DNA from 3 places in the Arthrobacter sp. 05N429 genome. Region 3 is predicted to be linked to each of the others. Evidence: riboswitches for the same ligand, from Rfam matches in the RefSeq annotation. Region 3 holds a riboswitch; each other region holds the start of a gene.
What was found. A riboswitch is a leader RNA that binds a small molecule or an ion and turns the genes downstream of it on or off. The one in region 3 is predicted to bind S-adenosylmethionine.
Positions count from the first base shown of each region.

Region 1 (9,570 bases), on a different contig from region 3:
CGAGTTTGACGTAGACCGCGCTGGCCAGGCCCTTGGTGATCGTTCTCAACCGCACCAGCGGGGTGTTGCCCACCTGGGCAAGGACGGCATCCGCGTCATTGGGCAGCTTCTCCGCGACCGTGTGCTTCCCCGTCATGGCTTTCCCCCTCCCCTGTGGCACGTTCCGCGAGGGCGGCGTGCAGATCATCGCGCGCCGCGTCCAGCAGTGCGGACGCCGTCAGGCCGCCGGAGGCGCCGTAGGCCAGCACCCGCTCAAGGCGTGCCTGGATGGCGCCCGTCCCCGCCCCGAGCGGCCGCTCTCCGGTCCCGGCCGCCCCCGGGCCCCCACCGTCGCCGGCGCGGGACAGCAGGTAGGCCGCCGTCAGCGCCTCGATGGTGAAGAGCTTCTCGGCGGCCTCGGCGGAGCGTTCGAGCTGCTGCAGGGCCAGCGGCGCCAGCGTGGAATGGTCCTCGACGTCGGCGGACAGGGTCGGAGCCCCCAGGGTGGCCGGCGCCGCCAGGGTCTTCAGCTCGGCCAGCAGCCCGGCCGCCGAGTACCAGAGCAGGCCCGGGAGCTCCTCCCGCTCCAGGGCGGCGCCGTCCCCCGCAGCGGCAAGGTGCAGCTGCCGGATCCGGCGCTGCGGCGGATAGAGCTTGGCGATCCGGCGTTCGCTGCTGATCCCCAGGTGCGCCAGGCCCACCCGGAGGGCTTCGAAGGCCAGGGCCAGCTGCATGGGCTGGAAGTTCCCGCCGGACACCATCCGTCCCGAGGCCAGGTCGGTCAGCGGATTGTCGCCCTGTCCGTTGAGCTCCACTTCGAGGGCTTCCTCGAGGGCGCCGAGCTGCCAGCGGAAGGCGCCGTGGGTCTGCGGGGCGGCCCGGAAGGACAGGGCATCCTGCGCTGAGGCGTCCCGGCCGTCCTGCTCCAGCCAGCCGCCGCGGACCAGCCGGCGGACGTTGCCGGCGGAGACAGCCTGGCCGTCGACGGCCTTGGCCGCCTGCACGGCCGCGGAGAAGGGGCTGAGGTTCCCGCCGCCGTCGTACCGTGCGGTCGCTTCCAGCGAGAGCGCCAGCGCGGTGTCGGCCAGGTCCGCCAGGCGCAGGAGCCGTCCCAGCAGGAGCGCGCCCACGCCGATCGAGTAGGAGTTGGCGCTGACCAGGGCCAGTGCTTCCCCCGGCGCCAGGGCCAGGGGCTCCAGCCCGGCGGCGGCGAGCGCCTGCGCGCCGGGGACGGGCGGCCCGTCCGGAGACAGGACTTGTCCCTCCCCGATGGCGACGGCGGCGACGGCGGCGAGCTGGGTCAGGTCCGAGGATCCCACGGAGCCGTCGCGCGGGATGGCGGGAAGCACGCCGCGGTTGAGCAGCCGGGCGTAGAAACGGGCCGTCTCCGGGCGCACCCCCGAGCCTCCGCGGCTGACGCCGATCAGCCTGGCAAGGACTGTGGCGCGGGCTTCGGCGGCGTCCAGCAGCCCGCCGACGCCGCTGTCGTGGTAGCGGACCACCTGGACCTGGTAGGCGAGGATGGATTCCTCCGCCACGGCCGTGTCCCGGCCGGACCCCAGCAGCGTGTTGAGGCCGTAGACCTTGTGCCCGGACTCAATGGCCCGCTGGACCACTTCCCGGGAGCGGCCCACCACTTCGAGGGCCTGTTCGCTCAGGACCACCCGCACGGAGGGGTCGGCGGCCGCCGCGGCGACCTCCCGGGCATGCAGCCGGGCCGTGCCGATGAGGAAGGACGCTGCTGCGGCGGCCGGCTGGTCGGTCATTGCGCTAGAAGTCCCGCAGGTTCCGGCGGAGGCCGCCGTCGCCGTAGCTGGTCCGTATCAGCCCCCGGCGGCGGAGCACGGGGGTCAGCCGGTCCAGGACGCCGTGGACCGTCGCGGGGTCCACGAACCCGGAGAAGAGGAAGCCGTCGCCGCCCACCTGCGCCCCGGTCTCTTCGAGGTAGTCCGCGATCTCCTCGGCTGTGCCAATGATGCTGTCCCCGGCGCCGCCGCTGCGGGCCTGGAGGAGCTGGCGCAGCGTGGATCCCGGCGGCGCGGCCTTGGTGAAGTGGTCGAGGGTGCCCTGGTTGCTGTTGGTGTGCAGCTCCGGCAGCGGGGCGTCGAGGTCGAACTGCTTGAAGTCGATGACGGAGAGATAGGAGATGGAGTTGAGCTGGCTGTCGATGTCCCGCTGCGTCAGGTCCCGGCGCCGGGCCCGCAGCTCCTCCGCCTCCGCCCGCGAGCCGACCACTGTGGGCTTGAGGACAAACAGTACCTTGACGTCGTCGGGGTTCCGGCCGGCGGTGGCCGCCTCCGCCCGGATGGAGTCCCGGTAGGCCTTCATCCCGTCCGCTCCCCGGGCGAGCGCAATCGCGACGTCGGCATTGCCCCCGGCGAAGGCCTTGCCCCGCGGGGAGGCCCCTGCCTGCACCAGCACAGGTTCCTCCGGCAATGGTGCCGTATTCAGCGGCCCGCGGACCTTGAAGAACTCGCCGTCGTGGTGGATCGGGTGGACCTTGGTGTGGTCCGCGAATACGCCCCCGCCGGCGTCCTCCCGGATCGCGTCCGGTTCCCAGCTGCGCCACAGCCGGCGGACCACATCCACGAACTCCTCGGCCTTCTCATAGCGCCGGTCGTGTTCGATCTGCTGGTCCAGGCCGTAGTTCTGCGCAGCGAGGTCGCTGCCGGAGGTCACCACGTTCCAGCCCAGCTGGTCGTGCGAGAAGTGCTGCAGGGTGGCCAGCAGCCTCGCCGCCGTGAACGGCGGGTAGAAGGAGGCACTGATCGTCGGCACGATGCCCAGGTGCCTCGTGGCGGAGAACAGGTACGGCACGAGGGCCAGCGGATCGTGTTTCGGCGCGAAGGACGCCTGCGCCAGGGAGACTTCCGCGCTGCCGCCGTAGGTGTCCGGGACGGTGAGGGAATCCTCGATGATGAAAAGGTCCAGCCCTGAGCGTTCAAAGGCCCGGACCGCGTCCTGGTACAGCGCCGGCTTCTTCCAGTCATAACCGATCCCGTAGCCGGGGGTTCCCCAGCCCTGGACGCCGAAGCCGTGGCCCACAAACCACCCAAAATGCAGCATGGGACCGACTGTAGGGGCATCCGAGGTGTTCACGGCCACCTGATTTCATCCGGCGTAAAAGGACTTCACCTCCCGTCATTATCCTCCCGGAACCGCCGGATGGGTCCCCGCACTCCGGCGGATTCCGTTACTTAACATGACGACGGCGGCGGTGCCGGCCGGCGTCGCGGGTGTTACGTTTTTGGGGAGTAATGAGAACCGGCGCCAAGCCCTGACTGGCCGGTCGGCAACCCTCCCTTTCGCGGCGGGGTGCCTCAGGTGAATACTCGGCATATCGACCAATTCGAGCTGCAAGCGTGAAAGAAGGAGATCCGTCGTGCCTGACGCGTCCGCCCCCGCTGTCCCCGATACAGCACCCCGAACAGTGCCAGACCCCGCCGTCCCCGGTGCCGCCGGAGAGAGACTGGCGTACCGCCTGTTCACCGGCCCCGATGACCGCGCCTTCTGCGAGCGCGTCTCGGCCGCGCTGGCCGAGGGCTACGTGCTGCACGGCGGCCCGGCCGCCACGTCCAACGGCGGCAGCGTCATTGTGGCCCAGGCCGTGGTGCTGCCGGCCGCGATCGCCAGCGCCGATGCCGCCGTCGCCAATGCCGTGGATGATCTGGAGTTCGACGGCGAGGGCCACGCGTGAGCTACGCCGGGGACCTCAGCCCGCAGGAGGCCTGGACCAAGCTGGAGGACGGCGCCGTCCTGGTGGACGTGCGCACCGAGGGCGAATGGGCCCACATCGGCATCCCGGACACTGCGTCGGCGGGGGAAAAGCCGCACGATCCGCTGTTCATCCAGTGGAACCTCGCGGGCGGCATCCCCAACGCCCGGTTCATAGAACAGCTGAAGCTGCAGGCCCCCGACGGGCAGGGCACCGAACTGGTCTTCCTGTGCCGTTCCGGCGCCCGTTCCATCGCCGCAGCGATCGCCGCGACGCAGGCCGGCTACACCTCCTACAACGTCCTCGAGGGCTTTGAGGGCGAACCGGACCGCCACGGCGAGCGCACCGTCAACGGCTGGAAGAACCGCGGCCTGCCCACCAACCCCGGAAAGCACTAAGTGACCTTCAACCCCGACGCCGCCGGCTGGAGCGCCGACACCCAGGCCGTCCGCGGCGGACTCGACCGGACCGGCTTCCAGGAAACGTCCGAGCCGATCTTCCTGAACTCCGGCTTCGTCTACGAATCCGCGGCCGCTGCCGAGCGTGCGTTCACCGGCGAGGACGAGCGCTTCGTCTACTCCCGCTATGGCAACCCCTCGGTGGCCACCTTCCAGGAACGGCTCCGGCTGCTCGAAGGCACTGAGGCCTGCTTCGCCACCGCCTCGGGCATGTCCGCCGTCTTCACGGCCCTCGGCGCCCTGCTGGCCGCCGGCGACCGCGTGGTCGCGGCCCGCTCGCTGTTCGGCTCGTGCTTCGTGATCCTCAACGAGATCCTTCCCCGCTGGGGTGTGGAGACGGTCTTCGTGGACGGCCCGGACCTGGAGCAGTGGCGCGCCGCGCTGTCGGAACCCACGGCGGCGGTCTTCTTCGAATCGCCGTCGAACCCGATGCAGGAAATCGTGGACATCGCCGCCGTGAGCAACCTGGCGCACGCCGCCGGGGCGACGGTCGTCGTCGACAATGTCTTTGCCACTCCCCTGCTGCAGCGCTGCGGGGAGCTCGGCGCGGACGTGATCGTCTACTCCGGCACCAAGCACATCGATGGCCAGGGCAGGGTGCTCGGCGGCGCGATCCTGGGCACCAAGGAGTTCATCGACGGCCCGGTCAAGCAGCTCATGCGCCACACCGGGCCGGCACTTTCGGCGTTCAATGCGTGGGTGCTGACCAAGGGGCTGGAGACCATGGCCCTGCGGGTGAACCATTCCTCCGCTTCCGCGCTGCGGCTGGCCGAATGGCTTGAGGAGCAGCCCGCGGTCAGCTGGGTCAAGTACCCGCTGCTGCCGTCCCACCCGCAGCACGAACTGGCCGCGCGGCAGATGAAGGCCGGCGGCACCGTGCTGACCTTCGAGCTCTCCCCGTCCGCCGGGCGCTCGGCGAAGGAGGCCGCCTTCGCGCTGCTGGATGCGCTCAGGATCATCGACATCTCCAACAACCTCGGCGATTCGAAGTCCCTCATCACCCATCCCGCCACCACGACGCACCGCGCCATGGGGCCGGAGGGCCGCGCTGCAATCGGGCTCAGCGACGGCGTGGTGCGCCTCTCCGTGGGACTCGAGGACATCGAGGACCTGGTCCGCGACCTGGGCCAGGCGCTCAAGCAGGTCTAGGTTTCCTCCGGTCAGCCCTGGCGGATCCGCCCCAGGGACGGCCCCTGGTCAGCCTGGTCGCCCGCGGTCCCCTCCGTGGTCACCTCGACCGCCCGTTCGACGACGGCGGCGAGCCCGCCCGCGTGGAACGGCTCCCGTTGCAGCTGCGAACCCGAGCCCTCCGCCAGGATCCGGCCGACGCCCTCGCGGACCAGATCCAGCTCGCCCTGTTCCTCGAGCACGGGGGCCACGAAGTCCACGAGCGACCAGACCACGTCCGCGGCCGGGGCCGGAGTGAAGGTTCCGAAGTCCAGCAGTTCCCCGCGCAGTCCGCAGTTGCTGGCCTGCCAGGCGGCCATCCGCAGCAGCAGCGTCGGCACGGGGGCGGGATCGACGCCGTCGTTCCATTCCCGGGATGCGGACTCGACGAGCGCCCGCACGAGCACGGCGATCAGCGCCGCGTCCTCGGCCCGCAGGCAGACGTCGGCGACCCGGACCTCCACGGTGGGATGGAGCCTTGCCAGCCGGGCGTCGAAGTAGACCATCCCCTCGTCCATCAGGACGCCGCTTTCCACCAGCCGGGTCACCAGCCGCCGGTAGACGGCCAGGTTGCCGAAGATCATTGTGGGGCCGGACCCGGGCCAGCGGTTCCACGCCTGGGTTCGGTAGCTTTCGAATCCTGTCTCTGCGCCGTTCCAGTACGGGGAGTTCGCGCTGAGGGCGATCAGGACGGCAAGCTTGTCCCGGATCCGGTCCATCACGGCCACGCCTTCCTCCGGGGACTCCACAAAGGTGTGGACGTGGAGGCCGCAGGTCAGCTGGTTCCGGACCGTGAGCCCGAAGCGCTGCTGCATGGTCATGTAGCGCTTGTTCGGCGTCAGGTGGGTGGCGGCGCCTTGGGGCGAGGTGGCGAGGGCCGCGACGCGGCCGCCGTGCGCGCGGGCTGCGTGGTCAGCCCGCGCCCGGGCCTGCCTGAGCTGCCGGAGAAGTTCCGCGTAGTCCAGGCATGGCCGGGTCTGGGTTTCGATTTGTTCGAGCTTGAGCTCGTAGCTGAAGTCGGCGCCGCCGTCGTGGACCGGTTGCTGCCCCGGGAGAACCAGGGCGGCGTCCTGCTTTGGCGGCACCAGGCTGGGCAGCATGACGTCGGCGAGCGCAAGCAGCATCCCTGTTTCGGGATCCACTATGAGCAGTTCTTCCTCCACGCCGAAGGTGCGCATGAATCTATTGTGCGGCAGGAACCGCCGAAACGCTCCTACCTTAACGCGGGGTCACTCCGGCCAGTACGTTCAGTCTTGGAAGTACTCGATCTTCGCGCCGATGGTGTTGAGGCGCTCCGCCAGGTCCTCGTAGCCGCGCTCGATCACGTAGATGTTGCGCAGTTCCGAGACGCCCCGGGCGGCGAGCATCGCCAGCAGCAGGCAGGCCGCGGGCCGCAGGGCCGGCGGGCAGCCAACCTCGGCTGCACGCCATTTGGTGGGTCCGTTGACGTAGATCCGGTGCGGGTCGAGCAGCTGCACCTGGGCGCCGAGCTTGTTCAGTTCGGTCAAGTAGATCGCGCGGTTGTCGTAGACCCAGTCGTGGATCATCGTCTGGCCCGTGGCATTCGCGGCGATGACCGCGAAGAAGGGCAGGTTGTCGATGTTCAGCCCGGGGAACGGCATGGGGTGGATCTTGTCCTCGGGGGCGCGCAGTTCCGAGGGCCTGGTGGTGACGTCCACCAGCCGGGTCCGCCCGTTGCGGGCCAGGTACTCGCCGGACACTTCGAGCCGCTGGCCCATCTGTTCCAGGGTCGCGAGTTCGATTTCCATGAACTCGATCGGAACGCGGCGGATGGTGACTTCCGAGTCCGTGACGATGCCGGCGGTGATCAGGCTCATCGCCTCGATCGGGTCCTCGGAGGGGAAGTATTCGATATCGACGTCGACGGCGGGGCGGCCGGTGATCTTCAGCGTGGTGGTGCCCACACCGTCGATCTGCACGCCGAGCATCTGCAGGTAGAAGCAGAGGTCCTGCACCATGTAGTTGGGGCTGGCGTTGCGGATGATGGTGGTGCCGCTGCGGTGGGCGGCGGCCATAATGGCGTTTTCGGTGACGGTGTCACCGCGTTCGCTGAGCACGAAGGAGCGGTCGTGCCCGTCCGACGGCGGCGCCTGGACGGCGTAGAAACCTGACTTGGCGTCGACGCTGAGGCCAAACTGGCGCAGCGCCTGCATGTGCGGCTGCACGGTGCGGGTGCCGAGGTCGCAGCCGCCGGCGTAGGGCAGCCGGTACTCACTGGATTCGTCCAGGAGCGGGCCCAGCAGCATGATGACGCTGCGGGTACGGCGGGCTGCCTCGACGTCCATCGAGTCGAGGTCCAGCACGGCGGGGCGGCGGATCTGCAGGTCGTTGGCGTTGAGCCAGGTGCATTCGACGCCGATGCTGGCCAGCACCTCGACAATCCGGTTGACCTCTTCGATCCGTGCGAGCCGCCGCAGCGTGGTGGTGCCGCGGTTGATCAGGCTGGCGCACAGCAGCGCGACGCCGGCGTTCTTGCTGCTGTTGACGTCCACGGAGCCGGACAGGGTGCGGCCGCCCTCGACCCGGAGGTGCGTCATGGCGGGCCGTCCCACCTTCACGATGCTCCGGCCAAAGATGGTCTCGAGCCGCTGGATCATTTTCAGGCTCAGGTTTTGCTTGCCCTGTTCCATGCGGGCGATGGCGCTCTGGCTGGTTCCCAGCTCGGCAGCGAGCTGCCCCTGGGTCCAGCCCTTCTGGCCGCGGGCGTCGCGGAGCAGTGCTCCGACGTGTTCAGCAGTCTCTTGAGTCATTCCACGAAAATATCACGCATGATTTATTAACCCCCGGCAAACCCGCCGGAATGCCGTTAATCTCACAGCACTACCCGTATTGTGCGATAACCGGTGCTATTGCTGCGCCAGGAAGACCATGTTCCAGGTCCCCGCCGCCAGGGCAGACGCGACGGCGGCTCCGGCGATCAGGACCCCGCCCAGGAACACCCAGGCGTCCAGGCCGCTGAAAACCGAGGTCCGGGCCCAGGTCCGTTGTGCGCTGCCGAAGCCGCGGGCTTCCATGGTGACGGCCAGGCGCGAGGCACGCCGGACGGCCTGCACCAGCAGCCCGAAGCTCTGCCCCAGGATGGCCCGCAGCCGCCGCAGCGGGTTCCCGTGCGAGCCCACCCCGCGGGCGCGGCGGGCCATGCCGATGGTCTGCCACTCCTCGGCCATCAGTCCCACAAGGCGCAGCGCGGCGAGCGTGCCGAGAACGAAGCGGTGCGGCAGTTTCGCCTTCTGCGCGAGGGCGTCGGCCAGGTCCGTGGGATCCGTGCAGCTCATCAGCAGGACGGCCGGCAGCGCAATGGCCAGGCCGCGGATCATAAAGCCGAGGCCGAGTTCGAGGGACCCTTCGCTGATCGACCAGATCCGGGCGTCGAGCAGGATGTTCCCGCTGTCCGGCGCCAGGATCGTGGTGCTCCAGCCGCCCAGCGCCGCGGCGAGGATCAGGGGCCAGCCACGCTGCCAGAGCAGTCCGAGGGTCAGCCCGGCCAGCGGAAGCAGCGCCAGTTCGAAGGCGAGCGCCACCGACGCGGACACCCAGTCGATGGACAGCGCCAGCACCAGGGTGATGAGCATGACGGCGGCGAACTTCGCCAGCGGGTTGGCGCGCGCCAGCAGCGCATGGTTGCCGCGCAGGTTCAGTTCCTGCCTCATGGTGCTTGGACCTTCCCTGGTTCCCGGCGTTCAGTTTCGCGGCGTTCTGGTTCCGGAACTTCCGGCGCCCGGCCAGGTTCCCGGTGTTCCGGTGCGCGGAGGCTCAATGTGGTGCCGCCCAGGACCTCGCTGAATTCGGCGTCGTGCGTCACCGACACGACGGCGGTGCCGCCGTCGAGCAGTTCGGAGAGGAAGGAGGCCAGCTCGGCCCAGGTGTTGGCGTCCTGGCCGAAGGTGGGTTCGTCCAGGACCAGCACCTGGGGGTGCGCGGCGAGGACGGTGGCCACGGACAGGCGCCGCTTTTCGCCGCCCGAGAGTGTGTACGGATTGGCGTCCACCAGATCAGTCAGCCGCAGACGCTCCAGCAGTTCGTCGACGCGTTCCCCGCCGCGGCCCAGGTGCCGGGGTCCGAACATCAGCTCGTCCAGCACACGTCCGGTGACGAACTGGTGCTCGGGCTCCTGGAACACGGTGCCGATCCTGGCGATCAGCTGCTGCGCCTTCCACCGGTAGGGATCGATCCCGGCGCCGGCGCTGAGGTCCAGGGTGGCGGACACCCTGCCGGAGACCGGCGCCAGCA
Region 1 covers NZ_JBFTMQ010000004.1:335,120-344,689, forward strand. The annotation lists gene AC1DF4_RS10490 (PLP-dependent cysteine synthase family protein) at 1-136, opposite strand, end outside; gene AC1DF4_RS10495 (aromatic amino acid ammonia-lyase) at 96-1,745, opposite strand; gene AC1DF4_RS10500 (NtaA/DmoA family FMN-dependent monooxygenase) at 1,750-3,045, opposite strand; SAM riboswitch class IV at 3,233-3,348, shown strand; gene AC1DF4_RS10505 (DUF1737 domain-containing protein) at 3,410-3,676, shown strand; gene AC1DF4_RS10510 (rhodanese-like domain-containing protein) at 3,673-4,092, shown strand; gene AC1DF4_RS10515 (O-succinylhomoserine sulfhydrylase) at 4,093-5,301, shown strand; gene AC1DF4_RS10520 (glutamate--cysteine ligase) at 5,313-6,497, opposite strand; gene AC1DF4_RS10525 (UDP-N-acetylglucosamine 1-carboxyvinyltransferase) at 6,567-8,090, opposite strand; gene AC1DF4_RS10530 (energy-coupling factor transporter transmembrane component T family protein) at 8,187-8,990, opposite strand; gene AC1DF4_RS10535 (ABC transporter ATP-binding protein) at 8,987-9,570, opposite strand, start outside.
Region 1: linked by a shared signal. The riboswitch ahead of AC1DF4_RS10505 (DUF1737 domain-containing protein) and the one ahead of AC1DF4_RS10950 (bifunctional o-acetylhomoserine/o-acetylserine sulfhydrylase) in region 3 are both predicted to bind S-adenosylmethionine.

Region 2 (9,570 bases), on a different contig from region 3:
CTCAGGTACCGCGACGTCCACGATGCCGACGAACCGGCTGCCCACACCCTCATACTCGCTGCGGACCAGTCCGGCGCCGACGCCGGGAACCTCATAGGGGGCGTGGTGCGCACAGCACACATAGGTGAAGTCCGGCCACCACTTCTTCGGCCGGGCAGCCTCGGAGAATCCGCAGACCGCACACGTCAGCTGGACCCAGACCGGCCGCTTGCCGGTCCGGTTGGCCTTGGACTGCACCAGCCACGCCGGCGGGTTGTCCAGGAGTTCGCCGAGCTCGGCGTCGCTGAGCCGGGGCGGGATACCGTGACGGTGGGCCATCTCCAGCGGAATGTCGAGGATCTGGGCTGCTTCACGTCGGGTAACCATCCTTCAACGATACGGGATGGGAGGGCCCTCGAATGGCCCGCGAAGGGCCGGCGTTACGCCCGTCACAGGCCGGTGACGGCCAGCCCGAGCGCTGCCGCGGCCAGGCCCGCGATCAGGTTGGCGGCAATGTTGGCGGCGGCCGCGCGGTACCGCGTCTCGCTCACCAGCCGCACCGTGGCGGTGGTCCAGGAACTGAAGGTGGTCAGGCCGCCCGCGAGCCCGGTCGCGAGACCGGCCTGCCACTCGGCCCCCAGCCCCAGCCGGACCGTCAGCCCCATGGCTGCGCCGATGATGAAGGAGCCGGCCACATTGACCGCGAGGGTCGCCCACGGCCAGTGCGGATGGCGCCCCGGGTGGTGCGCGAACCAGGAGTCGACGGCGAAGCGCAGCAGGGCGCCCGCGACGCCGAAGACACCCACCAGCGCGGCGGTGATCATGATGCCCTGCCGCTGAGGTCGGCCAGGGCCTTGCCGGCCTTCCAGCCGGCGGCTGCTGCGCCGAGTCCCAGGACGAGGGAGAGCCCGAGGTAGGCCAGCCAGCTGGCATGGAAGCCGCCACGGTACAGCTGGTCAAGGGAGAACACCACCGCCGAAAAGGTCGTGAACGAACCCAGCAGCCCGGGGCCGAGGCCGGCCCGCAGCCAAAAGGCGGTCTTTGGCCGTGCGATCCAGACGGTGGTGAGGGACGCGAGGACAAAACTTCCGACGACGTTGATTGCCAGGGTGGTCCACGGGACGCTCCCCGCCGCCTCCGGGAACAGCAGCCCGGCCCCGTAGCGCAGTTCCGTTCCGATCAGGCCGCCGACGGCGACGGCGGCCCAGGCGCGCCGTCCCGGCAGTCCAGCCCGCATTCAGCGCCGTTCGAGGCGGCAGCCGGGATGGGTCGTCTCGCTGTGGACCCAGAGCGCGGAGGCGACTTCCTCGGCGAGGTCGAATTCGCGCCGGGTCCCACCGCTCCCGATGAGCACCACCAGGGCACCGCCGAAGGGCTTCCTGCCCAGAACTTCGACGTCCGCGTCCAGCGCGATTTTCTCGGCGGAAAGGTAGCGCAGCAGCTCGGGGTTGTCGTCGCTGATGCGTGTGATCAGGCCGGTGTGGCCGTCGTCGAGCTCGCTCATCCGGTGGGCCGCCGGCATCCGCACGGAGCCGTCGGCGGCCGGGATCGGATCGCCGTGCGGATCCCGCACCGGGTCTCCGAGCTTCGCAGCCATCCGTTCGATGAAGGTGTCGGAGACGGCATGTTCCAGGAGTTCGGCTTCGTCGTGGACCTCGTCCCAGCGGTAGCCGAGCTCCCGCACGAGGAAAGTCTCGATGAGGCGGTGCCGCCGGACCATGGACAGTGCCAGCCGGACACCGTCGGCCGTCAGCGTGATGGCGCTGTAGGGCTGGTGGTCCACGAGGCCCTGGTCCTTGAGTTTGCGGACCATCTCGGAGACCGAAGAGTTGGCGACGCCGAGGCGCTGGGCAAGCTGGGTTGAGGTGATGGGCTTGTCCTGCCACTCCGTAAAGGAGTAGATGACCTTGACGTAGTCCTCGATCGAGGAGGATGGCAGGCTGGTCTTCACACCGTCCAGCCTACCGTCAGGCGGCGCCGGAGAAGGTCAGCCACAGCAGGACCAAGTTGAGTGCGACCACCAGGACCACGGCGGTGATGGCGGCAATGCGGAGTGCCATTCCGTCCGCGAAGCGGCCCATCAGAGCCTTGTTGCTGGTCAGGACGACCAGCGGGACAAGGACGAAGGGAATGCCGAAGCTCAGGACGACCTGGCTGAGGACCAGGCCCCAGGTGGGATCGAAGCCGATGCTCAGCAGCACTACGGCAGGAATGAGGGTGACGACGCGGCGCGTCATCATCGGGATCCGGATCTTGAGCAGGCCCTGCATGATGGATCCGCCGGCGTAGCAGCCCACGGAGGTTGACGCCAGGCCGGAGGCGAGCAGGCCGACGGCGAAGATGACGCCGACGAGCGGACCCAGGTTGGCCGTGATCGCGGCATGGGCGCCCTCGATGGTGTCCGTTCCCTCCTCGCCGCCCAGGGTCGATGCGGCCAGCAGCAGCATCCCGATGTTCACGATCCCGGCTATGGCGAGGGCAGCCACGACGTCCCAGCGGGTGGCTTTGACAAGACGCGCCAGGGCCGGCGCAGGCACGTGGAGGTGCGGGTTCGGGCGGTGCCGGTCCCGGGAAAGGGCCGAATGGACGTAGATGGCGTGCGGCATCACCGTGGCGCCGAGCATGCTGGCAGCCAGCAGCACGGTGTCCGGACCCTGGAAGCCCGGGATCAGGCCGGCCGCGACGCCCGCCGGGTCCGGCGGGCTGATGAAGAGGCCGGCCAGGAACCCGATCGTGATGATGCCCAGCAGGAAGATGATGATGAACTCGAAGGGCCGCTGCCGGTTCCGGGCCTGGACGGCCAGCAGGAGCATGGAGACGCCGCCGACGATCACGGCACCGAGGGGCAGGGGCAGCCCGAAGAGCAGGTAGAGCGCGATCGCCCCGCCGACCACTTCGGCCAGGTCGGTGGCAGCGGCCACGATCTCGGCCTGGACCCAGAACGCGCGGCGCCAGACCGGCTTGAGCCGCTCGCCGAGGATCTCGGGCAGGCTCTTCCCAGTGACGATCCCGAGCTTGGCGGACTGGTACTGGACCAGCACGGCCATGATGTTGGCGGCCACCAGAACCCAGACCAGGAGGTACCCGTACTGGGCACCGGCTGTGAGGTTCGCCGCCACGTTGCCGGGATCCACGTAGGCGATCGCGGCGACGAACGCAGGGCCCAAAAGGCCGATCATGGCGCGGCGGCTGCCCGGTTTCCGCCGGGCGGGCGCCTGCGGCGCCGGCGCTTCGTGTCCTGTTACTTCCAGCACAGCGGGCTCCCCTGGGTAGGTGCGTCGCATCGACGCGGCCGGTGACGGCGGGCTGGTGCCCGCCCCATAATTTGTAGCTGCCTATAAACAATTATTAGGCATACCGAAACCATAGGCCAGCGTGCAGATTCGGGGCAACGCCACCCCGTGGAACCGCAGGCCCAGCCGGGTCAGGCCCGGACAGCCCGCCAGCTCTGTGTCAGGTAGGGGAGGGGGAGTGTTTCGCCGGGGTCGTGGCCCAGATGCTCGTGCAGGTACCAGTCGAGATTGCCCAGCACCTTGGCGCGGACCGCCTCGCTGGCCGCCAGGTAGTAGCTGCGGGACTTCGTCAGTTCCATGATGTCGGCGGTGCGCACGGGATCTTCCCAGCGAGTGAGGTGGCTCTCCAGCCCCGCGAGTTCCGTCCCCAGCGGAGGCCTGAAATGCGGCTTGTGGACGTCGCCGGCATGCATGATCCGCGAGAGCCGGTGCACCCAGGGAACGGACGTGTCCAGCTGGTTCCAGACAAGCCCCAGGACACCATGGGGGCGGAGGATCCTGGCGATCTCCGTGCTGGCCAGGACGGGATCGCACCAGTGCCACGCCTGGGCGACGGTGACGACGTCGAAAGCCCCGGAGGGCAGTCCGGTGTGCTCGGCGGTACCCTCGACGGCGGTGACGCCCGGAAGCGTCCTGCGCAGCTGCTCCAGCATGTCGGCGGACGGGTCAACAGCCACCGTGCGCAGCCCGCGCCCGGCCAGCAGCGCCGTGAACTTCCCGGTGCCGGCGCCCACGTCAGCGGCGTCCTTCGCCCCGGCGGGAATCAGCCAGTCGGCCGAATCGTCGGGGTAGCCCGGGCGCACGCGTTCGTAGTGCTCCCCGCCGTCCTGGAAGCTCTGCCCGAGCTCCTGGCGCCGTTCCCCGTGCAGTTTGGGGCCACCGCGTGCCACGTGCGATCTCCTTCGGCAGGTCCGGATGGGTACTCTCCGAATTTACCGCACGCGGCAGGGGCCCCGATGCCAGATTGTTTCCCCGCCCAGTCAGTCCTGGGTGCAGGGGGCCGCGCCGGCAGTGCCGGGCGTGTTGGGTGCCCAGTGCGGGTAGCTGCGGGTGTCATTCGACGGAACCCACCTTCCCGCGTCCACCACGTAGTCCCAGCCGAGGCCGGTCTGGCGCAGCTCCTGGATACCGGCGAGCAGACGCTGGGCGTCCTCCAGCCGGGACCCGACACCGAAGCTGGCCCGCAGCGAGCCGGAGGGCAGCCCGAGCCGACGGAGCAGAGGGTGTGCGCAGAAGCGGCCGTCGCGCAGCCCGATGCCGTGTTCGGCCGAGAGATACGCCGCCACCAGGCCCGCGTCGTAGCCTTCCACGGAGAAATTGACGACGCCGATCGTGCCGGTGCCAGCCCCGTTCCCCGGTTCGTGGCCTGCCGGCACGTCGTAGGATGCACTGTCCGAGAAGATCTGGTGGACGGTCACGCCGTCGATCCGGGTGAGGCCCTCGACGAGGAACGACCGGATGGCGTTTTCGTGCGAGTGCCACTGGTCCACGTCCAGGCCGGCAATGACCTGGGTGGCCCGGGCCAGGGTGGCGGCGCCGAGGACATTGGGGGAGCCGCCTTCGTGCCGGGCGGGGCCGGTGGTCCAGCTGACCGTGTCGATCCGGGCGTCCTGCACGGCTCCGCCGCCGGCCAGGTGCGGCGTGCCGGCGTCGAGCCAGTCGGGACGGCCCACCAGCACTCCCGCGCCGAAGGGTGCGTAGAGCTTGTGCCCGGAGAACGCGAGGTAGTCGACGTCGTCCGCGGTGATGTCGATCCGCCGGTGCGGGGCCAGCTGGGCGGCGTCGACGACGATCCGGGCGCCGTATTCATGGGCCAGGGCGGCCAGTGCCCGGATCGGAAGGATCTCTCCGGTGACGTTGGAGGCGCCGGTGACGGCGAGCAGACTGACGCCGCCGTGGGCGAGTTCCCCGCGGAGCAGTTCCAGCGTGGCGGCGAGGGTGGGTGCGGCGATGACGCTGCGGTGCGGCACCCGCTGCCAGGGCAGGAGGTTGGCGTGGTGTTCGATGTCGAGGTAGAGCACCTCACCGGTGTGCACGCCGTCGACGACGGGCAGGCAGCCGGCCAGCAGGTTCAGGGAATCGGTGGTGTTCCGGGTGAAGATCACGGCGTCGTCCGGACGGCCGCCCACGAAATCTCGGACAATGGTGCGGGAGTTCTCGTAGACCGAGGTGCTGATCTGGGAGGCATAGCCGGCGCCGCGGTGGACACTGGCGTAGAACGGCAGGATTTCGTTGAGGTACGCCGAGACCACCGACAGCGCGGGCGCCGAGGCACCGTAGTCCAGGTTCGCGTAGCGGACGTGGCCGCCCCGGATCAGCGGCGCCTGGATCTCGGCGCCCGTCACCGCGGCCAGCGGACGGCGGGCGAGGGCAAACCGCGCATCTGGATGCGCTTGGCCGGCACCGGCATGGAGTTCGGGGGTGGCGGGAATGGTGGCAGTCGTCATGGGACCTCGCTTGAAAAGGACCCCACGTACCGGGGATCCGCGCTTGCCGGGTCCGTTCCGGACCGGCCAGGTCGTCACCCGGGGCACCCCGCCGCGAATGGAGGGTTGCCGGCCAGCAAACCGGGGTTTAGCGCTGGCACTCGTGACCTGTTTCGAGCCTAGGACATTCCCCGCCCGCGCGAAAAGGTGCGGGCTGAATGTGAAGCTGTTTGTTACGCGGGCGCTAGCACGCTGCGCAGGTTGCGGCGATGCCTGTCCGGGGCCTCGTCAGGAGCTGGAAGGTTGAACAGGTTCCCGGGCATCCGGCGCCCGGCAGGGCGGTGCCGCCGCAGACCGGATTGGCCGTCGCTGCGACCGCTTCGTCAGGTTCTTCGGCGGGTACCCGGACTAGCCCGGCCGCGTCCCGGCTCAGGGCGGCCCCCTGGCTGCCGGTGGGGATGCTGAGGCCGAACAGGGCATCGAGCGCCGCGGCGTAGTCGTCCTGGCGCCCGAGCGCGGCGAGCTCCCGGCCGCGGACCGTCGGGGTATGGAGCAGGCGCCGGATCAGATGCCGGAGGGCGAGGTTCACGTCGTCAGCCGAGGCAGACCGGCCATGCTGTTTGCTGACGCGTTCCATTTCGCTGTGGAGGACCTGGTGGAGGTGCTCGCGCAGCGCGACGACGGCGGTATCTACGGCGCGCCCGGCTTCCTCTTCCTCGAAGTGGCGTGCCGCCCGCCGGACCAGGGCGCGGGCGCGCCGCAGCGCCGCGGCGTCCGCCGGGGGAGCAGCACGGTGCACCGATTCCAGCGTGATGAGCTCGACTCCCGGCAGCCCGCCCACGCGGGGGTCGAAATCATGGCTGGGAGCGAGGTCGATGATGGTGAGCGGACGGGCCGCGCCCTCACGCCACCGGGTGAGGGCGGCAGCGTCGAGGCGGGCCCCCGAGCCGCTGCAGCCAATGACGAGGTCTGCCCCGGCAACGGCTGCCGGCAGCTGACCGGCGGAGAGGGCGGCGCCGCCCCTGGCCGCTACGAAGGTCTCCGCGCGGCCGGAGTGGGAGAAGACCGAAATGTCGGAACATTTCCGGTTCCGGAGCAGCTCCGCGACGCACCCGGCGTAGGCGCCGGTCCCGAAGAGGACAGCCGACGCCCCGGCGATCCCGGCCTGTTTGGTGCCGTCCCGCGGGCCTCCGGCGGCGGCAAGGTCCAGGGCAACGGAAGCGATGGATCTGCTCGCGCTGCTGAGTGCGGTCTGTGCCCCCACGTCCTTCGCAGTGCGGGACGCGGCCTGGAACAGCCTGCCCAGCCGTCCGCTGGTGGTTCCGGCGGCCTGCGCGTCGGAGAGTGCGCGCCGGACTTGGCCGGCGACTTCGCGCTCACCCACGACGACTGAATCCAGCCCCGCGGCAACGGCGAAAAGGTGTTCGACAGCCGCAGTTCCCCGGAGTTCCTCGAAGAGGCCCGTAAGGCGGCTCATGGGCAGGCCGGACCAGACATGGACCGACCCGAGGACGTCCGTGCGGGCGGCTGCCAGGCCCGATCCGGACGGGACTTCGCAGTAGATTTCGAATCGGTTGCAGGTGGACAGGACCACGGAAGCGGTGACGGGCGGCCCGTCGGGGACAATATTGGCGAGAAGCTGCGGGGCGAGCCCGGTGGCGGCGGCGTGCAGTGCGGCGGCGGATTCCGGCTCCAGGTCCCGGTACTTCGCCATGAGCACCAGCAGTACCGGGCCGATCCCGGCGGTGCCGCCAGTCCGGGCTTGAGCTGTGTCAGACAAGGCTGCTCTCCTCCCAAAAAGATGCCCTACCTTGAGGCTGGCTGAGGCCGGCCGTCTTGGACAGCGTCGTACAGGGAGGTTGCGGAATCCTTGGGGGCGGGTCCGCCGGTTGCTAGAGCAGGTCGTCCAGGCCGGGGTTGAGGCGCTTGAGGACCTCGGAGTGGAGGATGGAGTTGGTGGCGAGGGCGTTGCCGCCGAAGGGGCCGTCTTCGCCTTCCAGGGAGGTGAAGCGCCCGCCTGCCTCGGTGACGATTGGTACCAGGGCGGCCATGTCGTAGAGGTTCAGCTCGGGCTCGCAGGCGATGTCGACGGCGCCTTCGGCCACGAGGCAGTAGGACCAGAAGTCCCCGTAGGCGCGGGTACGCCAGACTTCCTCGGTGAGGCCAAGGAACTCATCGAGGTTGCCGCGCTGCTTCCAGCCGCCCAGGCTGGAGTAGGACAGGGAGGCGTCCGAAAGCTCGGAGATGTTGGACACCTTCAGTCGGGTGGCGGCGGCCAGCGACCGGCCCATGTAGGCTCCGGCGCCCTTGGCGGCCCACCAGCGCTTGCCCAGTGCGGGGGCGCTCACGACGCCGACCACCGGCTCGCCTTCGTCGACGAGGGCGATCAGTGTGGCCCAGACGGGGACGCCGCGGACGAAGTTCTTGGTCCCGTCAATCGGGTCGATGATCCAGCGGCGCGAGCCGTGGCCGGAGCTGCCGAATTCCTCGCCGAGCACGGCATCGCGCGGGCGGGAACGGGACAGCTGGCCGCGGATGGCTTCCTCGGCTGACTTGTCGGCGTCGGTGACCGGCGTCAGGTCCGGCTTCGTCTCGATCCGAAGGTCGAGCGCCTTGAAGCGGCTCATGGTCTGGGAATCTACGGAATCTGCCAGTACATGGGCAAGGCGCAGGTCATCGTTGTAGCTCGAAGCGGGTTGACTCATGGTTCCAAACTACCGCCAAAGCGGGCGGGGGAGCGGTAGGCGGCACCGCAGCCGGCTACGAGACGGTGCCCAGTTCCTTGACGTCCTGTGCTTCCATCCGCGGGTCTGTCCCCAGCAGGCGGCGGAGCGAGGCGAGCCGGGCAGGGCCGGATTCTCCCGCGTGGCCGGCGGCCACCCAGGCGTCCACTCCGCAGTTGACGGCGCTGGAATCGTGCTTGCAGCCCCGCTCGCAGTCGTCGGTGCCGGGCTCCAGGTCCGGGAAGGACCGCAGGATCCGGTCCGGGTCCACGTGGGCCAGGCCGAAGGAGCGGATGCCCGGGGTGTCGATAATCCAGCTGCCCGCCGGGGCATCGTTGACCTTGAGGGCCAGGGCGGAGGAGGACGTGTGGCGGCCGCGTCCGGTGACGGCGTTGACCCCGCCGGTGGCGCGCTCCGCGCCGGTCAGGGCGTTGACCATGGTGGATTTGCCGACTCCGGAGTGGCCCAGCATGACGGTGACCTTCCCGTCGAGGTGGCCGCGCAGCTGTGAGACGGCGTCCTTGTCCAGGCGGGCGGACAGCCCGTCGTCGGAGCGGGCGTCGATGCCGGAGGCTGCGGAATCCGCCGTCTTGGAGATGATCACCGGGAAGGCAAGGTGCTGGTAATTGGAGAGGAGTTCCGCGGGATCCTTGACGTCGGCCTTGGTGACCAGCAGCAGCGGCTCGATGCCGGCGTCGTACGCGGCGACGAGGGCGCGGTCGATGAAGCCGGTCCGCGGCTCCGGGTTGGCGGCCGCCACGACGATCACCAGCGTGTCGGCATTGGCGACGACGGCGCGCTCGATCGGGTCCGTGTCGTCGGCGCTGCGCCGCAGCAGGGTCTTGCGGTCCTGGATCTTGACCAGCCTGGCCAGTGTGTCCGGTTCGCCGCTGACGTCCCCGACAAGAGAGACGAAGTCGCCGGCAACGACCGGGTTGCGGCGCAGCTCCCGGGCTCGGGCGGCGATGATCTTGCGCTCTTCGGGTGTGCCTTCGGCGACGACGGCGGTGTAGCGGCCGCGGTCCACGGTGATGATCCGGCCGGTGACGGCGTCGTCATAGGCGGGCCGGTCCTTGGTGCGGGGCCGGGAACCCTTTTTGTTGGGGCGGATCCGGACGTCGGATTCGTCCCAGGAATCAGTGCTGCGTG
Region 2 covers NZ_JBFTMQ010000001.1:681,255-690,824, forward strand. The annotation lists gene AC1DF4_RS03210 (hypothetical protein) at 1-366, opposite strand, end outside; gene AC1DF4_RS03215 (fluoride efflux transporter FluC) at 429-803, opposite strand; gene AC1DF4_RS03220 (fluoride efflux transporter FluC) at 800-1,216, opposite strand; gene AC1DF4_RS03225 (metal-dependent transcriptional regulator) at 1,217-1,930, opposite strand; gene AC1DF4_RS03230 (Nramp family divalent metal transporter) at 1,947-3,233, opposite strand; gene AC1DF4_RS03235 (class I SAM-dependent methyltransferase) at 3,404-4,162, opposite strand; gene AC1DF4_RS03240 (aminotransferase class V-fold PLP-dependent enzyme) at 4,253-5,719, opposite strand; SAM riboswitch class IV at 5,754-5,867, opposite strand; gene AC1DF4_RS03245 (glutamyl-tRNA reductase) at 5,943-7,478, opposite strand; gene hisN (histidinol-phosphatase) at 7,591-8,403, opposite strand; gene rsgA (ribosome small subunit-dependent GTPase A) at 8,459-9,570, opposite strand, start outside; gene aroA (3-phosphoshikimate 1-carboxyvinyltransferase) at 9,558-9,570, opposite strand, start outside.
Region 2: linked by a shared signal. The riboswitch ahead of AC1DF4_RS03240 (aminotransferase class V-fold PLP-dependent enzyme) and the one ahead of AC1DF4_RS10950 (bifunctional o-acetylhomoserine/o-acetylserine sulfhydrylase) in region 3 are both predicted to bind S-adenosylmethionine.

Region 3 (9,570 bases):
CGGCGAGGGCCACATCGTCTGCGGCATCTGCCGCAACTGCCGCGCCGGCCGCAAGCAGATGTGCATCAACACCGTCAGCGTCGGGGTCCAGCGCGACGGCGCCTTCGCCGAGTTCGTGGTGATCCCCGAGACCAACGTCTGGGTCCACACCGACGCCTCGGTCACCCCGGAACTCGGTGCCATCTTCGACCCCTTCGGCAACGCCGTCCACACCACGCTCAGCTTCCCGCTCGTCGGCGAGGACGTGCTGATCACCGGCGCCGGGCCCATCGGACTGATGGCGATCGCCGTCGCCCGCCACGCCGGCGCCCGCAAGATCGCCATCACCGACGTCTCCGCCCCGCGGCTGGAACTGGCCCGCAAGCTCGGCGTCGACCTCGCCATCGACGTCTCGAAGATGCGCGTCAAGGACGCCCAGCGCGAACTGGGCATGCGTGAGGGCTTTGATATCGGCATGGAAATGTCGGGACACCCCACGGCACTGCCTGAGATGATCGACAACATGAACCACGGCGGCCGGATCGCGATGCTGGGACTGCCCAGCCAGTCCATCGACATCGACTGGGGCAAGGTGGTCACGCACATGCTCACTATGAAGGGCATCTACGGCCGCGAAATGTTCGAGACCTGGTACGCCATGAGCGCCATGCTGTCCTCCAACCCGGTCTTGCACGCCAACATCTCCGCCGTCGTGACGGACACCCTTCCTGCCACCGACTGGGAGAAGGGCTTCGAGATTGCCCGCGCCGGTGTCGGCGGCAAGGTGGTCCTCGACTGGACCTGCTTCTAACCGCCACCGTTTCGGCCCACCGACCCACCAGCTGAGGAGCACAACCCATGTATTCAGCCATCAAGGACCAGTTGCAGAACGAACTGGACGGGATCCGCAGCGCCGGCCTGTTCAAGACCGAGCGGCACATTGACTCGCCCCAGGCCAACCGCATCAAGGCCGGCCAGATCGGTGGGTCCAGCGCGGACGTGCTGAACTTCTGCGCCAACAACTACCTGGGACTCGCGGACCACCCGGAGATCATCGCCGCCGCCAAGGCCGCGATGGACGAGCGTGGCTTCGGCATGGCCAGTGTCCGTTTCATCTGCGGCACCCAGGACCTGCACCTGGCCCTCGAGGAGCGGGTCTCCAAGTTCCTCGGCACCGAGGACACCATCCTGTTCTCCAGCTGCTTCGACGCCAACGGCGGCGTGTTCGAATCGCTCTTCGGCCCGGAAGACGCCGTCATTTCCGACGCGCTGAACCATGCCTCGATCATTGACGGGATCCGGCTCTGCAAGGCCCAGCGCTTCCGCTACGCCAACCAGGACATGGCGGATCTCGAAGCCAAGCTGATCGAGGCCACCACGCAGGAGAACCCGGCCCGCCGGAAGATCATCGTCACCGACGGCGTCTTCTCGATGGACGGCTTCCTGGCCCCGCTCGAGGCGATCTGCGACCTCGCGGAAAAGTACGACGCCATGGTCATGGTGGACGATTCCCACGCCGTCGGCTTCATGGGCGGCACCGGTGCGGGCACCCCGGAGCACGCGGGCGTCTCGGACCGTGTGGACATCTACACCGGCACCTTCGGCAAGGCCCTCGGCGGCGCCTCCGGCGGCTACGTCTCCGGCCGCCGAGAAGTCGTGGCCATGCTCCGGCAGAAGGCCCGCCCGTACCTGTTCTCCAACTCGCTGGCCCCTGCCATCGTCGCGGCCACGCTCAAGGCCCTGGACCTCGTGGAGAACTCCGGCGAGCTGCGCAGCAAGCTCTTCGCCAACGCCGGGCTCTTCCGCAGCCGCATGTCCGAGGAGGGCTTCGACCTGCTTCCGGGCGAGCACGCGATCGTCCCGGTGATGTTCGGTGACGCCGTGATGGCCGCCAAGGTGGCGGACGCCATGCTGCACAACGGTGTTTTCGTGACCGCGTTCAGCTACCCGGTGGTACCCAAGGGCGCGGCGCGGATCCGCGTCCAGCTCTCCGCCGCGCACAGCGCCGAAGACGTCGAGGCCTGCGTGCAGGCCTTCGTGCGCAGCCGCGCCGCCGTCGCCGGCTAAGCGGCGGTCCGGCGGCCGAGAAGAACAGAGGTTGCGGCGCCACAAACGGCGCCGCAACCGTTTCCGTCTGCAAGGATGGAACCATGTCAGCCCATTACGATGTCGTGATTGTCGGCGGCGGTATCGCCGGCCTGTCCCTTGCCTCCGCCCTTGCCGGAAGATGCAGCGTCGCGCTGGTGGAAGCCGAGCAGACGCTGGGGTACCACACCTCGGCGCGCTCGGCCCGGCAGCTGATCCCCAGCTACGGGCCTCCCGTGGTCCAGGAACTGACCATGCGCACGCTGGAACTCATCGGCATCCGCGAGGGTACGCGGCCTGAACCTGTGCTTTCGCCGCGCCGTTTTATGCTGATCGGCGACGAGGAAGCCGTCCAGCAGCAGGCCAGCGGCTTCATGCACCGGATCAGCCATGCCGAAGCCCTGAAACTCTGCCCGGCCCTGGTTCCGGATTCCTTCTCCGCCGCCGGCCTGGACTCCGGATCCTTCGCCTGCAACGCGTCCTTGCTGCTGGAAGACCACCGGGAGTGGGCGGTTGAGGGCGGCGTGGACATCATCACCGGCGCCCGGGTGCATTCGGCCCAGCGGCTCGGCTCCGGCTGGGAGCTCGGCGCCGGGCAGGAAGGCTTCCAGGCCGCCGTCGTGGTCAACGCCGCCGGCGCCTGGGCCGATGAACTTGCCGTCCTGAGCGGTGTCGAGAAGGTCCAGCTGCAGCCGTACCGCCGCACCGCAGCGATTGTCGACGTCGACCACCCGCTCCCGCAGGGCTGCCCCATGGTGGCCGCCGCGGATGAAAGCTTCTACTTCCGGCGCGACGGCGAACAGGTCCTCATCTCGCCCTCGGAGCACGAACCGAGCGGGCCTGAGGACGCACAGCCGCACCCGGGCGACGTCGAGGCGCTGATCGCCCGCCTCGACACCCTGACCACCCTCGGCATCCGCGGCGTCCGCCAGGCCTGGACCGGGCTGCGGACGGAAGCGGCCGACGGTATCCCGGTGGTGGGGTTCGACGCCGAAGCCCCCGGATTCTTCTGGCTCGCCGGGCAGGGCGGCTACGGATTCCAGACGTCCTCCGCCATCGCCGAACTGGCCGCGGAACTCATCCTCGCAGGCCAGAGCGCCTCTGTGGCTCCGGGCGGGGCCCAAGCAGCCGGTCCGGCATCCCGGACAGTGGAAGCCCTGGCGGCGACGCGCTGGTCCATCCGGCGCTGAAGAATGGACTCATGAGCACCCTCATTACCAACATTGCCGAGCTGATGACCCAGGACGCGGACCACCGGGTCCTGAAGGACGCGGCGGTGGTCATCGAGGGCGAACGGATCTCGTGGCTCGGCCCCGCGGCGGACGCGCCGGCCGCCGACGACGCCGTCGACGCCGGGGGCCGGGCCCTGCTGCCGGGCTGGGTCGACTCGCACACCCATCTGATCTTCGCCGGCGACCGGACCGCCGAGTTCCAGGCCCGGATGGCAGGGGAGAGCTACAGCGCCGGCGGGATCGCCGTGACCACCGGCGCCACCCGGAGTACCAGCGACTTCGACCTCACCCGGCTCGCGATGGGCCGGGTGGCAGAAGCCGTCTCGCAGGGCACCACTTACCTCGAAACCAAGACCGGGTACGGCCTGGACGTGGAGAACGAGGCCCGCAGCGCCCGGATCGCCTCCACCGTGGCGGACGAGGTCACCTACCTCGGCGCGCACCTCGTGCCCGCCGGGATGGACGCCGAGGAATACACGGACCTGGTCTGCGGCCCCATGCTCGCGGCCGTCCGGCCGTTCGTCCGCTGGGCCGACGTCTTCTGCGAGCGGGGAGCGTTCACCGAGGACCAGTCCCGGCGCGTGCTCCAGGCCTGCAAGGACGCCGGGCTCGGCCTGCGCGTGCACGGCAACCAGCTCGGGGAAGGCCCCGGCGTGCGGCTCGCCGTCGAATTCGGGGCCGCGAGCGTGGACCACGTGAACTACCTGTCCGCCGCCGACGTCGACGCCCTCGCCGCCAGCTGGTCCGGCTGGGACGCCGAGTCCGGTGACGGGCGCGGCACCGTGGCGACGTGCCTGCCGGCCTGTGACCTGTCCACCCGCCAGCCGCTGGCGCCGGGCCGGGAACTGCTCGACGCCGGCGTGCAGCTCGCGCTGGCCTCCAACTGCAACCCGGGGACCTCCTACACCAGCTCGATGGCCTTCTGCGTCACCACCGCCGTGCTCCAGATGCGCCTAAGCGTCCACGAGGCGGTGCGCGCCGCGACCTACGGCGGCGCGCTGGCGCTCGGTCGGGAGTCCGGGAACGACGCCGACGGCGAACGCGCCGTCGGCTCGATCGCCGTCGGACACCGCGCGGACCTGCACGTGCTCAACGCGCCCTCGGCCACGCATCTGGCCTACCGGCCCGGCATTCCGCTGACCCACGCCGTCTGGCGCGCGGGGGTCCGCGCCCGCTGACTGGGCTCGTGGCCCCAACTCTTGCGGGGCCCGTTAGAAAAACATCGGCGGGGCGTCGAGGACCGTCTCGTCGACGCGGCGCTCCACCCACTGGCTGAAGGGCTTGTCCAGCTCATACTTGCCCAGCTCGGTCCGCAGGAGGCTCCGCACCTCGGCGTTGTCCGGGTTGTTGAGGGACTCGAAGTACTCCACCGACCAGTGGAACCAGCGCATGCAGAACAGCCGCATGGTGAGTCCGTGGGTGACGAACAGCGCGTTGGGGGCGTAGCTCGGTTTCGACCAGTGCCGGTACAGGGTTTCCATGAAGGAGGAGATCCGGTCGTAGACGTCGGAGCCGGACTCGCCCTCCCGGAAGCGGTAGAAGAAGTGGCCGTAGGCGTTCCGGAGTTCCTTCTGGTCCTCGATCTCACCGGCGATCTGGAAGTTGGCCCAGTCCTGCTCCCGCAGCCGCGGCTCCTCGATCACCCGCTCGATCAGCGGACCGAGGTTGAGCGCCTCCAGGGTCTGGTAGGCCCGAAGGTAGGGGGAGACATACACGCAGGCCTGCCGGCCGTCCAGCAGCCGCCGGACCTGTTCGCCGGCTGCCCGGGCCTGTTCCAGACCGAGTTCGGTCAGCGGAATCCGGTAATCGGGCACCCGGTTGTAGATGGAAGTGTCGGCGTTGGCGGCGGACTGGCCATGCCGGATCAGAATGATTTTCGCGGGCGCACTCATAAACCCCAAGCATAGGGCCCGGCAGCGTCGCGGCCCGGATTCAGGCAACTACCGGCAACTGCAGGCAAGATGGAACCATGTTGGTTCCCTCCCGCCGCCGGCTGCGGATTGAAATGTGGATTGTCCTGGGCTTGTCCCTGGGACAGTCGGCCGTGTATTCGGTGGTGCAACTGCTGGACAAGATGACCAGGGCGCCGCTCGCCGAGGGGACCTCCACGCTGAACCGCTCGCAAAGCAGCCGCGAGTACTTTGACCTCACCTACCAGCTGCTGGACATCATCTTCGCCTTGGTCCCCGTGGTCCTGGTGATCTATTTCCTGACGGAACACCGGCCGTCCGGCCACGGCGTCACGGCCTTCCAGAGACTGGGCCTCAACTTCGACCGGCCCGGCAAGGACCTGCTGCAGGGCTTCGGACTGGCGGCGCTGATCGGCATCCCGTCCCTGGGCCTCTACGCCGCCGGCCGGGCACTCGGCATCACGACGGCGATCATCCCCAGCGCTCTGGACGCCTACTGGTGGACGGTGCCGGTGCTGGTCCTCTCCGCGATCCGGCACGGAATCGTGGAGGAGGTCATCGTGGTGGGCTACCTTCTGGACCGGCTCGGGAAGCTCGGCTGGTCCATGCCTGCGGCCATCTTCGCCAGCGCCATGCTGCGGGGCAGCTACCACCTGTACCAGGGGTTTGGCCCGTTCATCGGCAATGCCATCATGGGTGTCATCTTCGCCGTGGTCTATACCAAAACCCGCCGGCTGATGCCGCTTGTGATCGCCCACGCGGTGCTGGACATCGTGGCATTCGTGGGCTTCAGCCTCTTCGGCAAGGCCATCGGCCTGGGCTGAGCAGGGACCAAGCAACGCTTTACCGGCCGAGCCGCCGGTGCGCCGTTAAAGTATTTCGGCCGCCATCGGTGGGTGACGTCATTGGCACCCGCTGATGGCGGCCGAAGTGTGGGACGGTGAAACGTCAGATCGTGACGGCTCCGGAGGCCGTCTCGAACGTGACGGACAGGATGCCGGGTGTCCCGCGGGGAGCGATCCAGTTCACGGCCACGTCTTCCAGCGGCTTTTCCACCGGAACACCCAGCCATTCGGTGACGCGCTCGGCGGAGCCGGCAATCGTGAGGGCGGACATCTTGACCTGGCTCTCGTAGGCCTTCGACGGGTGGAGTTCCGGGTCGCCTTCCCACTTGAGCATGTACGGGACCTGGGGATCGGCGATGAGCCCGAGGATGCCGATCTGCTTCCAGACCAGTTCGCGGCCGTCCGGGAACTTGCGGTTGCCGTTGACGGCGGCGCGGCCGAGCCGCTCCTCGAACGGGGCCAGGTCGTCAACCTCGACGCACCAGCCCATCCAGCCGCCGCCTGCTTCGGAGCGGGCACGGACGGCCTGGCCGAAGGGGGCCTTGTCGGAAGCCGGGTGGTTCAGGACCTCCACGACCTCCAGGTACTTGTGTCCCGCGAGCGGGATGATCATGTTGCGGGTCCCGAATCGGGGGTGTACTCCGCCCTTCACGGCTTCGACGCCGAGGGCAGACGCAATTCGTTCGGTGGTGGCAGCGAGGCCATCTTGTTCACAGGCGTAAGAGACGTGATCCATGCGCATGACCTCATCTTGGCACTTTGTGATGCGGCTCTCAGCTTAGGCTGGCCTAACCGAAATGGGATGTCATTTTCGGGGAGTCCCCGAAGTGCTCTTTTCCGCGTCATTGCAAGGAACCAGGGGGTCCCGCCGGGCCAGCCGGCCGCCCGGCTTCATCTTCGTCACAAAGCTATCCAGAGCCCGGAACCGGTTCCTAGACTGGGGTCAGGTCATGAGTGCCAGCGCACAGCCCCGGCTTGCTGGCCGGCAACCCTCGTATCGCGGTGGGGTGCCCCGGGTGAAGACCTGGCCGTCCGGCGCCCGCCGGAAGGCAAGCGCGGCGCCAGAGTTGACCCGGGCCACGGTGCTCCGGGCAGTCTGTGCCCAGTCCTCAAAGGAGTCTCCGATGTCCAACGCCTGGTCCTTCGAAACCCGCCAGATCCACGCCGGTCAGGAGCCGGACAGCGCCACCGGTGCCCGGTCGCTCCCGATCTACCAGACGACGTCGTTCGTCTTCCCCAGCGCCGAAAGCGCCGCCAACCGCTTCGCCCTCGCCGAACTGGCTCCCATCTACACCCGGATCGGCAACCCCACCCAGGACGCCGTGGAACAGCGCGTGGCCAGCCTGGAAGGCGGGCTCGCGGCGCTCTTGCTGAGCTCCGGGCAGGCCGCGGAGACCTTCGCGATCCTGAACATCGCCGAGGCCGGCGACCATCTGGTGGCCAGCCCCAGCCTCTACGGCGGCACCTACAACCTCCTGGCGCACACCCTGAAGAAGTTCGGTATCTCCGTGACGTTTGTGGAGGACCCGGACAACCTGGCGCAGTGGCGCGACGCCGTGCAGCCCAACACCAAGCTGTTCTTTGGCGAAGTGGTCTCCAACCCGCGCCAGGACGTCCTGGACATCGAGGGCATCTCGCAGGTGGCGCACGCGGCCGGGGTGCCGCTGATCGTCGACAACACGCTCTCCACCCCGTACCTGATCCGGCCGATCGAGTGGGGTGCGGACATCGTGGTGCACTCCGCCACCAAGTACCTCGGCGGCCATGGCGCCGCGATCGCAGGCGTGATCGTGGACTCCGGCAACTTCGACTTCGGTGCGGATCCGGAGCGGTTCCCGGGATTCAACACCCCTGACCCCACTTACAACGGCCTGGTCTACGCCCGGGACCTCGGCAAGGACGGCGCCCTCGGCGCCAACCTCTCCTACATCCTCAAGGCGCGGGTCCAGCTGCTGCGCGACCTCGGCTCGGCGGTATCCCCGTTCAACGCCTTCCTGATCGCCCAGGGCATCGAGACCCTGAGCCTGCGGGTGGAGCGGCACGTGGCCAATGCCACCGCTGTCGCCGAATGGCTCGAGGCCAGGGCCGACGTCGAATCGGTTGCCTATGCCGGGCTGCCGTCGAGCCCCTGGTACGAGCGCGGCCGCAAGTACGGTCCCAGGGGGACGGGCGCCGTCGTGGCCTTCAACATCGCCGGGGGAGCGGAGGCCGGCAAGCGGTTTGTCGATGCCCTGGAGCTGCACTCCCACGTGGCGAACATCGGTGACGTGCGCTCGCTGGTCATCCACCCGGCGTCGACCACCCACAGCCAGCTCTCCCCGGAGCAGCAGGCCGTTGCCGGCGTCAATCCCGGTCTGGTGCGCCTGTCCGTGGGCCTGGAGCACATCGACGACATCCTCGCGGACCTCGAAGCCGGCTTCCGGGCGGCCAAAGACGCCTGAGCCAGGTCAACGCCCAATTTCCCCACCTTTGCGGGCATGACGCCGGGAATCGCCGACAACTCGGGGCGACCCGCCGCACACGGCCTGCAAAAGTGGGGAAACTGCGGTGCTGACGGATACGGCTGTCACACGGGCGTCACAATCTTCGCCACAACGCCGCCGCGTTTCGTAAACTCAGTGCAGGTCATGAGTGCCAGTGACAGCCCCGGCTTGCTGGCCGGCAACCCTCCTTTTGCGGCGGGGTGCCCCGGGTGAAGACCTGGCCTGCCGGTCAGCTGACGGTGGGCAAGCGCGAAGTTAGGTCCTCACATGACGATTGCCGTCACCCGCCAGGGTGCACCCGTAAACACGACCTCCCACGTCCAGACCCCGGTTCCGGGTGATGCAGCCCTGGATGGAACCGTCCGGTACCTCCGGATTGGCGACCTGGAACTCGAATCCGGCGCCCGGTTGCCGGATGTCACCCTCGGCTATGAGACCTGGGGAACCCTCAATCCGGACGGCTCCAATGCGGTGCTGATCGAACACGCCCTGACGGGGGACACCCACGTCACGCGGGGCGCCGGCGAGGAACCGGGGTGGTGGGAGCAGCTCGCCGGACCCGGCGCCCCCGTGGACACGGACAAGTACTTTGTCGTCTCAATCAACATCCTCGGCGGCTGCTACGGCTCGACGGGACCCTCGACGCCGGCGCCGGACGGCCGGCCCTGGGGCTCCCGCTTCCCGCTGGTCACCCTGCGGGATACGACGGCGGCCGAAGCCAGGCTGGCGGACGCCCTGGGAATCCGCAGCTGGTACGCCGTGCTGGGCGGTTCACTGGGCGGGGCGCGGGCCCTCGAGTGGGCCGTCAGCTACCCGGACCGGGTCCGGCGCTGCGGCGTGTTTTCGGTGGGCGCCAGCAGCACCGCCGAACAGATTGCCTTCGCCCAGGCCCAGACTCTGGCTATCCGGCAGGACCCCAACTTCAACGGCGGGGACTACTACGGCGGTCAGCAGCCGGAAGCAGGCCTGGCACTGGCCCGGCGGATCGCCCACATCACCTACCGCTCGGCCGCGGAGCTGGATGGACGGTTCGGCC
Region 3 covers NZ_JBFTMQ010000005.1:36,230-45,799, forward strand. The annotation lists gene tdh (L-threonine 3-dehydrogenase) at 1-790, shown strand, start outside; gene AC1DF4_RS10920 (glycine C-acetyltransferase) at 838-2,046, shown strand; gene AC1DF4_RS10925 (NAD(P)/FAD-dependent oxidoreductase) at 2,130-3,254, shown strand; gene hutI (imidazolonepropionase) at 3,266-4,474, shown strand; gene AC1DF4_RS10935 (histidine phosphatase family protein) at 4,508-5,188, opposite strand; gene AC1DF4_RS10940 (CPBP family intramembrane glutamic endopeptidase) at 5,266-6,030, shown strand; gene AC1DF4_RS10945 (VOC family protein) at 6,155-6,793, opposite strand; SAM riboswitch class IV at 6,998-7,113, shown strand; gene AC1DF4_RS10950 (bifunctional o-acetylhomoserine/o-acetylserine sulfhydrylase) at 7,134-8,492, shown strand; SAM riboswitch class IV at 8,675-8,790, shown strand; gene metX (homoserine O-acetyltransferase MetX) at 8,802-9,570, shown strand, end outside.